Regions from separate parts of the Novosphingobium oxfordense genome, predicted to be linked through region 1. Evidence: riboswitches for the same ligand, from Rfam matches in the RefSeq annotation. Region 1 holds a riboswitch; the other holds the start of a gene.

The links. A riboswitch is a leader RNA that binds a small molecule or an ion and turns the genes downstream of it on or off. The one in region 1 is predicted to bind S-adenosylmethionine.
Region 2: it holds a riboswitch for S-adenosylmethionine, as region 1 does, so the genes downstream of both, WBP07_RS25435 (threonine aldolase family protein) here and metA (homoserine O-succinyltransferase) in region 1, are expected to answer to the same signal.

The regions. Positions count from the first base shown of each region.
Region 1 covers NZ_CP147005.1:32,644-37,317, reverse strand. The annotation lists gene uxaC (glucuronate isomerase) at 1-351, shown strand, start outside; gene WBP07_RS00155 (mannitol dehydrogenase family protein) at 348-1,742, shown strand; gene metA (homoserine O-succinyltransferase) at 1,865-2,812, opposite strand; SAM-I-IV-variant riboswitch at 2,851-2,955, opposite strand; gene WBP07_RS00145 (peptidase) at 3,053-3,838, opposite strand; gene WBP07_RS00140 (transglutaminase domain-containing protein) at 4,007-4,674, opposite strand, start outside.
Region 2 covers NZ_CP147008.1:548,713-553,386, forward strand. The annotation lists gene WBP07_RS25430 (TonB-dependent receptor domain-containing protein) at 1-2,572, shown strand, start outside; gene WBP07_RS25435 (threonine aldolase family protein) at 2,687-3,739, opposite strand; SAM-I-IV-variant riboswitch at 3,796-3,902, opposite strand; gene WBP07_RS25440 (4-hydroxyproline epimerase) at 4,213-4,674, opposite strand, start outside.

The DNA.
Region 1 (4,674 bases):
ATCATCCTCTTCACCCTGGATGAGAGCACCTATGCCCGCGAACTCGCACCGCTGGCCGGGCACTATCCGTGCCTGAAGCTGGGCCCGGCGTGGTGGTTCCACGATAGCCCCGAAGGCATGCGCCGTTTCCGCCGCATGACCACGGAAACCGCCGGTTTCTACAACACAGTGGGCTTCAACGACGATACCCGCGCCTTCCTCTCGATCCCCGCCCGCCACGATGTCGCGCGCAGGATCGATTGCGGGTTCCTTGCCGAACTCGTAATGGAGCATCGCATAGAGGATTGGGAAGCCGCCGAACTGGCGCGTGACCTGACCTACAATCTCGTCAAGAAGGCCTATCGTCTGTGAGACTCTCCAGCGAAACGCTCTCCCGCCTGCCCGAATCCGTCGCCCGCCCCGGCTATGACCGCGCGGCACAGGCGGCGGGAATCGTCCATTTCGGCATCGGCGCGTTCCACCGCGCGCATCAAGCCTGGTATACCGACCGGGCGATGGCCAAGGGCGATCGCGATTGGGGTATCGTGGGCGTTTCGCTGCGTTCGGCCAATGTGGCACGCCAGCTCAATCCGCAGGACGGGCTCTATACGCTCACCGAATGTTCGGCCGAGCGCAACCGCATGCGGGTGATCGGATCGATCCAGCGCGTGATCGTCGCCAGCGAGGATCCGGAGGCGGTGATCGCCCAGATCGCCGCGCCGGAAACGCGGATCGTCACCTTCACCGTCACCGAAAAGGGCTATTGCCGCGCCGCCGACGGATCGCTCGATCCGTTCCTGGCGCATCACGGTAGCATCTACGCCTTCCTCGAAGCCGGCCTGCGCCGCCGCCGCGAGCTGGGGCTACCGGGGCTGACGCTGCTTTCGTGCGACAACCTGGCCCTCAACGGCCGCCAGCTTGAACGGTTGATGGGCGAATATCTGGCGCTCAAGGATGCCGAGCTTGGCGCATGGGTCGCGGCGGAATGCACGTTCCCCTGCGCGATGATCGACCGCATCGTCCCCGCCACCACCGCCGCCGATCGCAAAATGGTGGCGACGCTGGCCCGGCTGGACGACGACGGCGCGGTGATGACCGAGCCGTTCAGCCAGTGGGTGATCGAGGACAAGTTCGCCGGCCCCCGCCCCGCGTGGGAGAAAGTCGGCGCCGAGCTGGTCAGCGACGTGGCGCCCTATGAGGCGGCGAAGCTGCGCATGCTCAACGGCGCGCATTCGGCGCTGGCCTATCTCGGCCTCGAACACGGGCACGCCTTCGTCCATCAGGCGGTGGGCGATCCGGCGATCCGCCCGCTGATCGAGCGGCTGATGCACGAGGAAGCGCAGCCGACCATCAAGGCCGCGCCCGCGCAGGACCTTCAGGCCTATGCCGACGCCCTGCTGGCCCGCTTCACCAATCCCGCGCTGCAGCACCGGCTGATCCAGATCGCAATGGACGGCAGCCAGAAGATCCCGCAGCGCTGGCTGGAAACGCTCGCCGCCAATCAGGCGAAAGGCAAGCAGTGCCCGGCGATCCTTACCGCGCTGGCCGCATGGCTGCGCCACGTGCGCGGCGACAATGCCGCCAAGTGGGGCCCGGTGGACGATCCGATGGCCGGGCGCCTTGCCGACATCTGGCGCGAAGAGGGCAAGGACGGCACCCCGCGCGCACTGTTCGGCGAAGGCGGACTGTTCGCCAAGACCTGGACGGCCAGCGAAGCCGACTTCGCCGCGCTGGCCGAGCGACTGGCCCGCGCAACGGCCTGAAGGCCGTCACGCAGTCCCAATCTTGGAGCAATCGATACGATTGCATCGGATCAATTGCTCCAAGTTTCTGGTTTGCCGCGTTTTCCGGGTCATCAGGTGATTCCACCTGATTGGAAAACGCTCTAAGCGGGCTCCCGCTCGGAAGCCCGCAAGTTCGAACCGTTCGCCGCGAAGTGCGCGGCCAGATCGAACGGCGTCGTCTGGTAGATTTCGTTGATCCAGTTCGCGAACAGCAGGTGCGCGTGGCTGCGCCAGCGATTGACCGGCGGGCGGGTTAGATCGTCTGCCGGGAAATAGCCCGCAGGCACCTGGTCCGAACCGTCGCGGTGATATTCCCCCGCCAGCGTACCGGTGTCGTACTCAAGATGATTGAACATGTGCAGCGTGCCGTGGGCGTGATCGTCCACCAGCGCGGCGCCGGCTTCCGCGCTGCCCGCCAGAACGCGCAGGCCCTCCGCTTGCGCCAGCGCGGCCGGGCAAGCTTCGGCCCAGCGGGACACGGGAACGTCGAACGTGTCCGAAAAGCCGCGAAGGTAGGGTGAGGCCGGGGCCAGATTTCGATGTTCGAACACGCCGAACGCCTTGTTCGGCAGATCGCGCTTCGGCACGCCGTGAAAGTGGAAGAGCGCGGCCTGCGCCGCCCAGCAGATCGTGAAGCAGCGGTGCACGTGCGTCTGCGTCCAATCGAAGATCGCGCGCAGTTCCGCCCAATAGCTGACGTCTTCGAAGGGCATCCGCTCAACCGGCGCGCCGGTGACGATGAAACCGTCGAACTGTTCGGCCCGAACCTCGCTCCACGGACGGTAGAATGCCGCCATGTGATCCGCAGAGGTGTTGCGGGAAACATGCTCCGTCAGCCGCACCAGCGACAGTTCGATCTGCAGCGGCGTCGCCCCCAGCAAGCGTGCCAGCTGGGTTTCGGTGCTCACCTTGTCCGGCATCAGATTGAGCAGGCCGATCCGCAGCGGCCGGATATCCTGCCGCACTGCATCGGTGTGCCCCATGATCGGCACGCCTTCGGCCTGCAGAACGTGACGGGCAGGCAGTCCATCGGGGATCATTATAGGCACGGCGCGTCGTTTCCTTTTTCGGGATCGACGCTGCGTGGCTTGCTCCGCTTGGTTGCCGCTCGGCCACATCCTCCTCTCGGAGTGCCACCTTGCCCGGAACGGCAGGTTGGCGTTGGGCGTCGCCCCAACTCTTGATGCAGGGACTGCCTTAGACGGTCGGAGCCGCTACCGCAACCATCGGCTGATCGCAAAGCGCCATGGCGCTCCCCAACGCTCCGGAACGCGGAAGACGGGCGGCCCTCAGGCCGCGGCGTCCTTCAGCTTACCGGTCTTGGCGGCAGCACCGCTGTCCAGCGAGTAGTTCGGCAGGCTTTCCAGCGCCTGCCGCAGCGATTCGCCCCAGCTTGCGGTGATCGACTGGTAATAGGGATCGTTCCATTCCATCCGCCGTTCGTGCAGCGGGGTGAAATTGTCCGTTTCCAGCACCAGCAGGTCCAGCGGCATGCCGACGGAGAGATTGGCTTTCACGGTCGAATCGAACGAGACGCAGAGCAGCTTGATCGCCGCCTCGAAGCTCATGTCGCGGTCATAGCCGCGGATCAGGATCGGGCGGCCGTACTTGGTCTCGCCGATCTGGAAGAACGGCGTGTCGAAGCTGGCCTCGATGAAGTTGCCTTCGGGGTAGATCAGGAACAGGCGGGGCTCCATGCCCTTGATCTGGCCGGCGACGATCATCGTCGCGCTGAAGGTGCCAGATGCCGCGTTCTGGCCGTTGTCCGCCGCGCGTTCCTCGATCACGTCCTGCAGCAGATTGCCGACGATCGTGGCCACCTGGAACATCGTGGGCGCTTCCAGCAGCGAATTGTGCCGCTCCGCCGGGGCCTTGTTGCGTTCCTCAAGCTGGCTGATCACCGCCTGCGTGGTGGCAAGATTGCCCGCCGTCATCACCGAGATCACGCGTTCGCCGGGGATCTGCCAATGATACATCTTCCGGAAGGTCGAAATGTTGTCGACCCCGGAATTGGTGCGGGTGTCGCTCATCAGCACGAGCCCGCGGTCCAGCATCATGCCCACGCAATAGGTCATGGAATTCTACGCCCCGATCAATTCGCTTCCCCCGCGAGATACACTGTATTCCGATCTTCGCGGGAACGGCTTCAAAGTCTGTCTGGAAAATGCCCGAAAGGCATTTTCATCGCTGCACCGAGGGCCGGTGCCGCAAAATTCGCTTTCAGCGAATTTTCAAACGACCCCTCAGCCGCTTTGCTGCTGCCTTCCTGCGGAAGACTGCTGCTGTTGCTGACCTAGCACTTTCTCGCCCACGGACAAACGCACTTCTAGCTGGCTGTCCCCGCCACCCATCGCGATCCCTTTTACGGGCGCCGCCTCACCATAATCGCAACCGCTGGCCACGCGAATATACCGTTCATCGGGCGACATGCCGTTGGACACGTCGAAACCCACCCAGCCGAGCCCCGGCACATGCGCCTCCGCCCAGCCGTGGCCGGCCTCCTGCTCCTCCCGGTCGTTCATCTTCAGGTAGCCGCCGACATAGCGCATCGGGATGTCGAGCAGACGGCCCGCAGAGATGAACGTATGCGCATGGTCCTGGCAGACGCCCTTGCCCGCGCCCAGCGCCTCTTCCGCCGTGGTCTTCGCATCGGTGGCGCCGGGCACATATTCGATACGCTCCGCCACCAGCCGCGACAGCGCGTGAAGGAATTCCAGTGGATCGCGCCGATCGGCATCGACATCCTCCACCAGCGCGCGCACGCGGGCGCCGGCCTTGGTCAGCCGCGTGGGCCGCAGGAACGTCCAGAGCGGCATCAGGCCGGTGTGGTTGCCGGTGATCCCACTGTTGTCGATCGTGCGAACCGTACCGCGACAGGCGACCACCACGGCGTCCGCCCCCGGTTCGATCG
Region 2 (4,674 bases), on a different replicon from region 1:
GCAGGCGGTCAACCTTGCCTTGATCCCCAGCGCCCTGATCGAGCGCGTCGACGTCATGTCGGGCGGCGCCTCGGCGGTCTACGGTTCGGACGCGCTTTCGGGCGTCGTCAACTTCGTGCTGAAGAAGGACCTCGACGGCATTCGCGTCGATGCCCAGACCGGCTTCTCGCAGCACAGCAACAACAACAGCTCGGTCCGCGCGATTCAGAGCGCCTCTGGCTACGACAACGCCCCATCGTCGGTCGCCGACGGCGGCAAGCAGGACATCACCATCGCAGCGGGCAAGAACTTCGCCGATGGTCGCGGCAATATCACCGTTTATGGCGGCTACCGCCACATCAGCCCGGTTCGCCAGTCCAGCCGCGACGTTTCCGCCTGCGCCCTGCAGGATCGCGAATCCGTTGCCGGTTCGGGCAACTTCGACCAGCTGTTCTGCGGCGGTTCGAGCAACACGCCCTACGGCTCGTTCATTCCGCTCTCTAGCCTCAGCCCCTACAAGGGCCAGACCCTCATCAACAACCGCGACGGCAGCGGCACGCTCGTGCCGTACGATTCGTCGTACGCGTACAACACGTCCCCGGACAACTACCTGCAGCGCTCTGACCAGCGTTACACGGCCGGCGGCTTCGCGCACTTCCAGTTCAGCAAGGCGGCCGAAGTCTACGGCAGCTTCATGTACATGAAGGACCAGACGTTCTCGCAGGTCGCGCCTTCGGCGGTCTGGTTCGGCACGGCCTTCGACGTTTCCTGCAACAACCCCTACGCCAGCGCCGCACAGCTTTCCGCGATCTGCGGTTCGGCTGCGGGCACCGATACCACGGCGCCCACCAACGTCGGCTATCGCGTGGTCGGCCAGCCGCGTCGCGACAACTTGCGCTTCAACGACTACCGCTACTCGGCAGGCGTGCGCGGCGATATCGGCAGCGGCTTCAGCTACGACGTCAACTACATGTACTCGCTCGTGAAGTACAAGGAGACGTACCTCAACGACGTGAACCAGGCGAAGGCCGGCCTCGCGCTCGATGCCGTCAGCGTCAACGGCGTGCCGACCTGCCGCTCGGTCATCGACGGCACCGACCCGAACTGCATTCCGATCAACGTCTTCACGCCCGGCGGCGTGACGGCGGACCAGGCCGCCTACATCTTCGGTGAGAGCAACACCGCTTCGCGCAACTCGCTGGGCGTGATCTCCGGCTCGCTCAGCGGCGACCTGGGCCAGATGGGCGTGATCCTGCCGTGGGCCGAAAAGGGCGTCGGCATCGCACTCGGCGTCGAACGCCGCCGCGAAACGCTGAACTTCACGGCTGACGAAGTCGCGCAGCAGAACGGCACCCTGCCCTCCGACGGTATCATCGCCGTGACCGAGGCCTTCGGCGAAATCGAAGTTCCGCTGATCGAGAACAAGCCGTTCTTCCGCTCGCTGACGATCAACGGCGGTCTGCGCTATTCGTCCTACGACAACAAGCAGAACTCGACCGGCCTGAAGTCGGGCTACAACGTGTGGACCTACAAGGGCGAACTGTCGTGGGCGCCGATCGACGACCTGCGCGTCCGCGCCAGCTACAACCACGCCATCCGCGCACCTAACGTGGCCGAACTCTTCGCCGCGCAGTCGGTCGGCAACGTGAACGGCACAGATCCGTGCGCGGGCGCCAACCCGACCGCCTCGTTCGAGGTCTGCCAGGCCACCGGCGTGACCCAGGCCATGTACGGCAGCATCCCCGGATGCCCGTCCGATCAGTGCTCCGCGCTTGGCGGCGGCAACGTCGCGCTGAAGCCCGAAACCGCCGATACCTACACCCTTGGCGTCGTGATCACGCCGAAGGCCATTCGTCGCCTCTCGGTCTCGGTCGACTACTACAACATCAAGGTGAAGGACTACATCGGTTCGATCGCGCCTTCGCTGATCATGGGCCAGTGCGCTTCGACCGGTGATCCGTACTACTGTGGCCTGTTCGTTCGCGATCCGCGTTCGGGCCAGGTGTTTGGCCAGAATTCGGGCTACATCATCTCGACCACGATGAACACGGGCTACCTCAAGACCTCCGGTCTCGACGTGAATGCCGATTACACGTTCAACCTCGGCAGCCACGGCAGCGTCAATCTGGGCCTGGTCGGCACCTACCTGATCGAACAGGTTTCGCAGCCGGTCCCCGGCGGCGGCTCGTACGACTGCAAGGGCCTGTTCGGTTACACCTGCGGCCAGCCGACCCCCGATTGGCGCCATGTCGCGCGCCTCTCCTGGATGGCACCCAGCGATACCACCGTCTCGCTCTCCTGGCGCTACATCGGCGGCACGAAGCTTTCGAGCCTGTCGAGCAACCCGCTGCTCTCGGCTGACCAGACGACGGTCAACCGCAAGATCAACGCCTACAACTACTTCGACCTGTCGCTGACCCAGGCGATCGACAAGAACTTCACCCTGCGTGCAGGCGTGAACAACATGTTCGACAAGGATCCGCCGATCCTCGACTCGGGCCTGTTGCAGTCGTTCGGCAACGGCAACACCTATCCGGGCGTCTACGACTCGCTCGGCCGCACGATCTTCGTCGGCTTCACCGCCAACTTCTGATCCTGTCCCGCACGGCGGCTTTTCGTCCCAGCCTGAAAGCCGCCGTTCATCCCAAGGCCCGTCCGGTCGCAAGACCGGGCGGGCCTTTTGGTATTCAATGTCAGGCGACCGCTATCAGGCGGCGAGCACCTGCCCGCTGGCTGCCACGCGAATGTCGCGCGCCAGTTCCTCCACGCGCGCCAAGTCACAGTCCCACGCGAACATGAAGCGGGCGCTGCCACCGATGAAGGTGTAGAAGCGCCAGCCGCGCTCGCGCAGGGCCTCCAGCACTTCGGCAGGTGCCTCAAGAAAGACCGAGTTCGCCTGCACCGGAAACTTGAACGACAGCCCTGGCAGATCGCCAACCAGGTCCGCCAAGCGGCGGGCGCAGGCATTGCCGTGCTCGGCATTGCGCAGCCAGGCGCCGCTCTCGATCAGGCCGATCCACGGGGCTGAGAGGAAGCGCATCTTGGAGGCGAGCTGGCCCGCCTGCTTGCAGCGATAGTCGAAGTCCGCCGCCAGTGCGCGGTCGAAGTAGATGATCGCCTCACCCACGGCCATGCCGTTCTTAGTGCCGCCAAAACAGAGCACGTCCACACCCGCCTGCCACGAGATTTCCGCCGGTGTGCAGCCCAGCGTGGCGCAAGCATGGGCGAAACGTGCGCCATCCATGTGCAGCTTCAGACCCAGTTCGCGGCAGACGGCCGAGATCGCCTTGACCTCATCGATCGAATAGACCTGCCCCGTCTCGGTCGGCTGGGTGATCGTGACCACGCGCGGCTTGGGGAAGTGAATGTCGGACCGGCTGGCGGCGAGCGCGCGGATCGCCTCCGGCGTCAGTTTCCCGTCCTCCGACTGGGCGACCAGCAGCTTGGAGCCGTTCGAGAAGAACTCCGGCGCACCGCACTCGTCGGTCTCCACGTGGGCGGAGGAGGAGCAGATCACGCTGTGGTAGGACTGACAGAGCGAGGCCAGCGCCAGCGAGTTGGCCGCCGTGCCGTTGAACACGAAGAACACCTCTCCATCGGCATCGAACAGGCGGCGGAAGCTGTTGGCGGCGCGCAAGGTCCACTCATCGTCGCCATAAGCCACGGCCGAGCCTGCGTTCGCTTCCATCATCGCGGCAAGCGCCTCGGGACAGATGCCGGCGTAGTTGTCGCTCGCGAACTGCTGGGGGTGCTGTGTCATGCTCGGTTCCTCAATGCTTCGAATGCAAGCACCGGATCGACGTATGACAGTGGCGAAAGGTCCCGTTTAGTTGCCGGCCCGGCCACATCCCTCCCTTCGGAGGCACCACCTTGCTCGGGGAGCAGGTTGGCGTCGGACGTCGGCCCGACTCTTGATGCTGGAAACAGCGATAGAGGCGATTGCCCGCAAGCGCAAGACTGTTGCGATAGGGCGCACGAATAGTTCGACACGAAAAAAGCCCCCGCCGACGATGCGGCGGGGGCTAAAGAGGGATCGGCGGAGAGGGAATGCAGACCCGCCGATCGGGTGGGTACGTAATCAGAACTTGTTGGAAAACGCCTTAGGAGGCGTTTTCGTTCGGCACCGGCCCTCTTCCCCACCCGACCACCCACGAGTGTACCCTGATGGGTGGTCGGGTGGGGGAGAGGGCCGGTGCCGCAAAATTCGCCTTCAGCGAATTTTCAAACAAACCATCAGGTTACCTGGAAACCGGCCCAGAACGGGTCTTCGCGGTCGATCCAGATGGTGTTGAAGCCGGTGGCAATCGCCGAACCCTCGATCGAGGGGATGATCGCCGGCTGGTCGCCCAGCATGACTTCCTGCTCCACGCGGCCGATGAAGCGGCTGCAGATGTAGCTTTCGTGCACGAAGCGGTCGCCCACCTTCAAGCGGCCGGTGGCGTGCAGATGCGCCAGGCGGGCCGAAGTGCCGGTGCCGCAAGGGCTGCGGTCGATCGCCTTGTCGCCATAGAACACGGCGTTGCGGCCATCGGCCCCCTCGTGCTTGGGCTTGTCGGCCCAAAGAATGTGGCTGACGCCGCGGATCGTGGAATCGACCGGGTGGACCGGCTCGTACTTCGCGCGCACGGCCTCACGGATCCTGCCCGAAAGCTCGATGATGCGCGACGCGCCCAGATCGTCGAGCCCGGTGTAGTT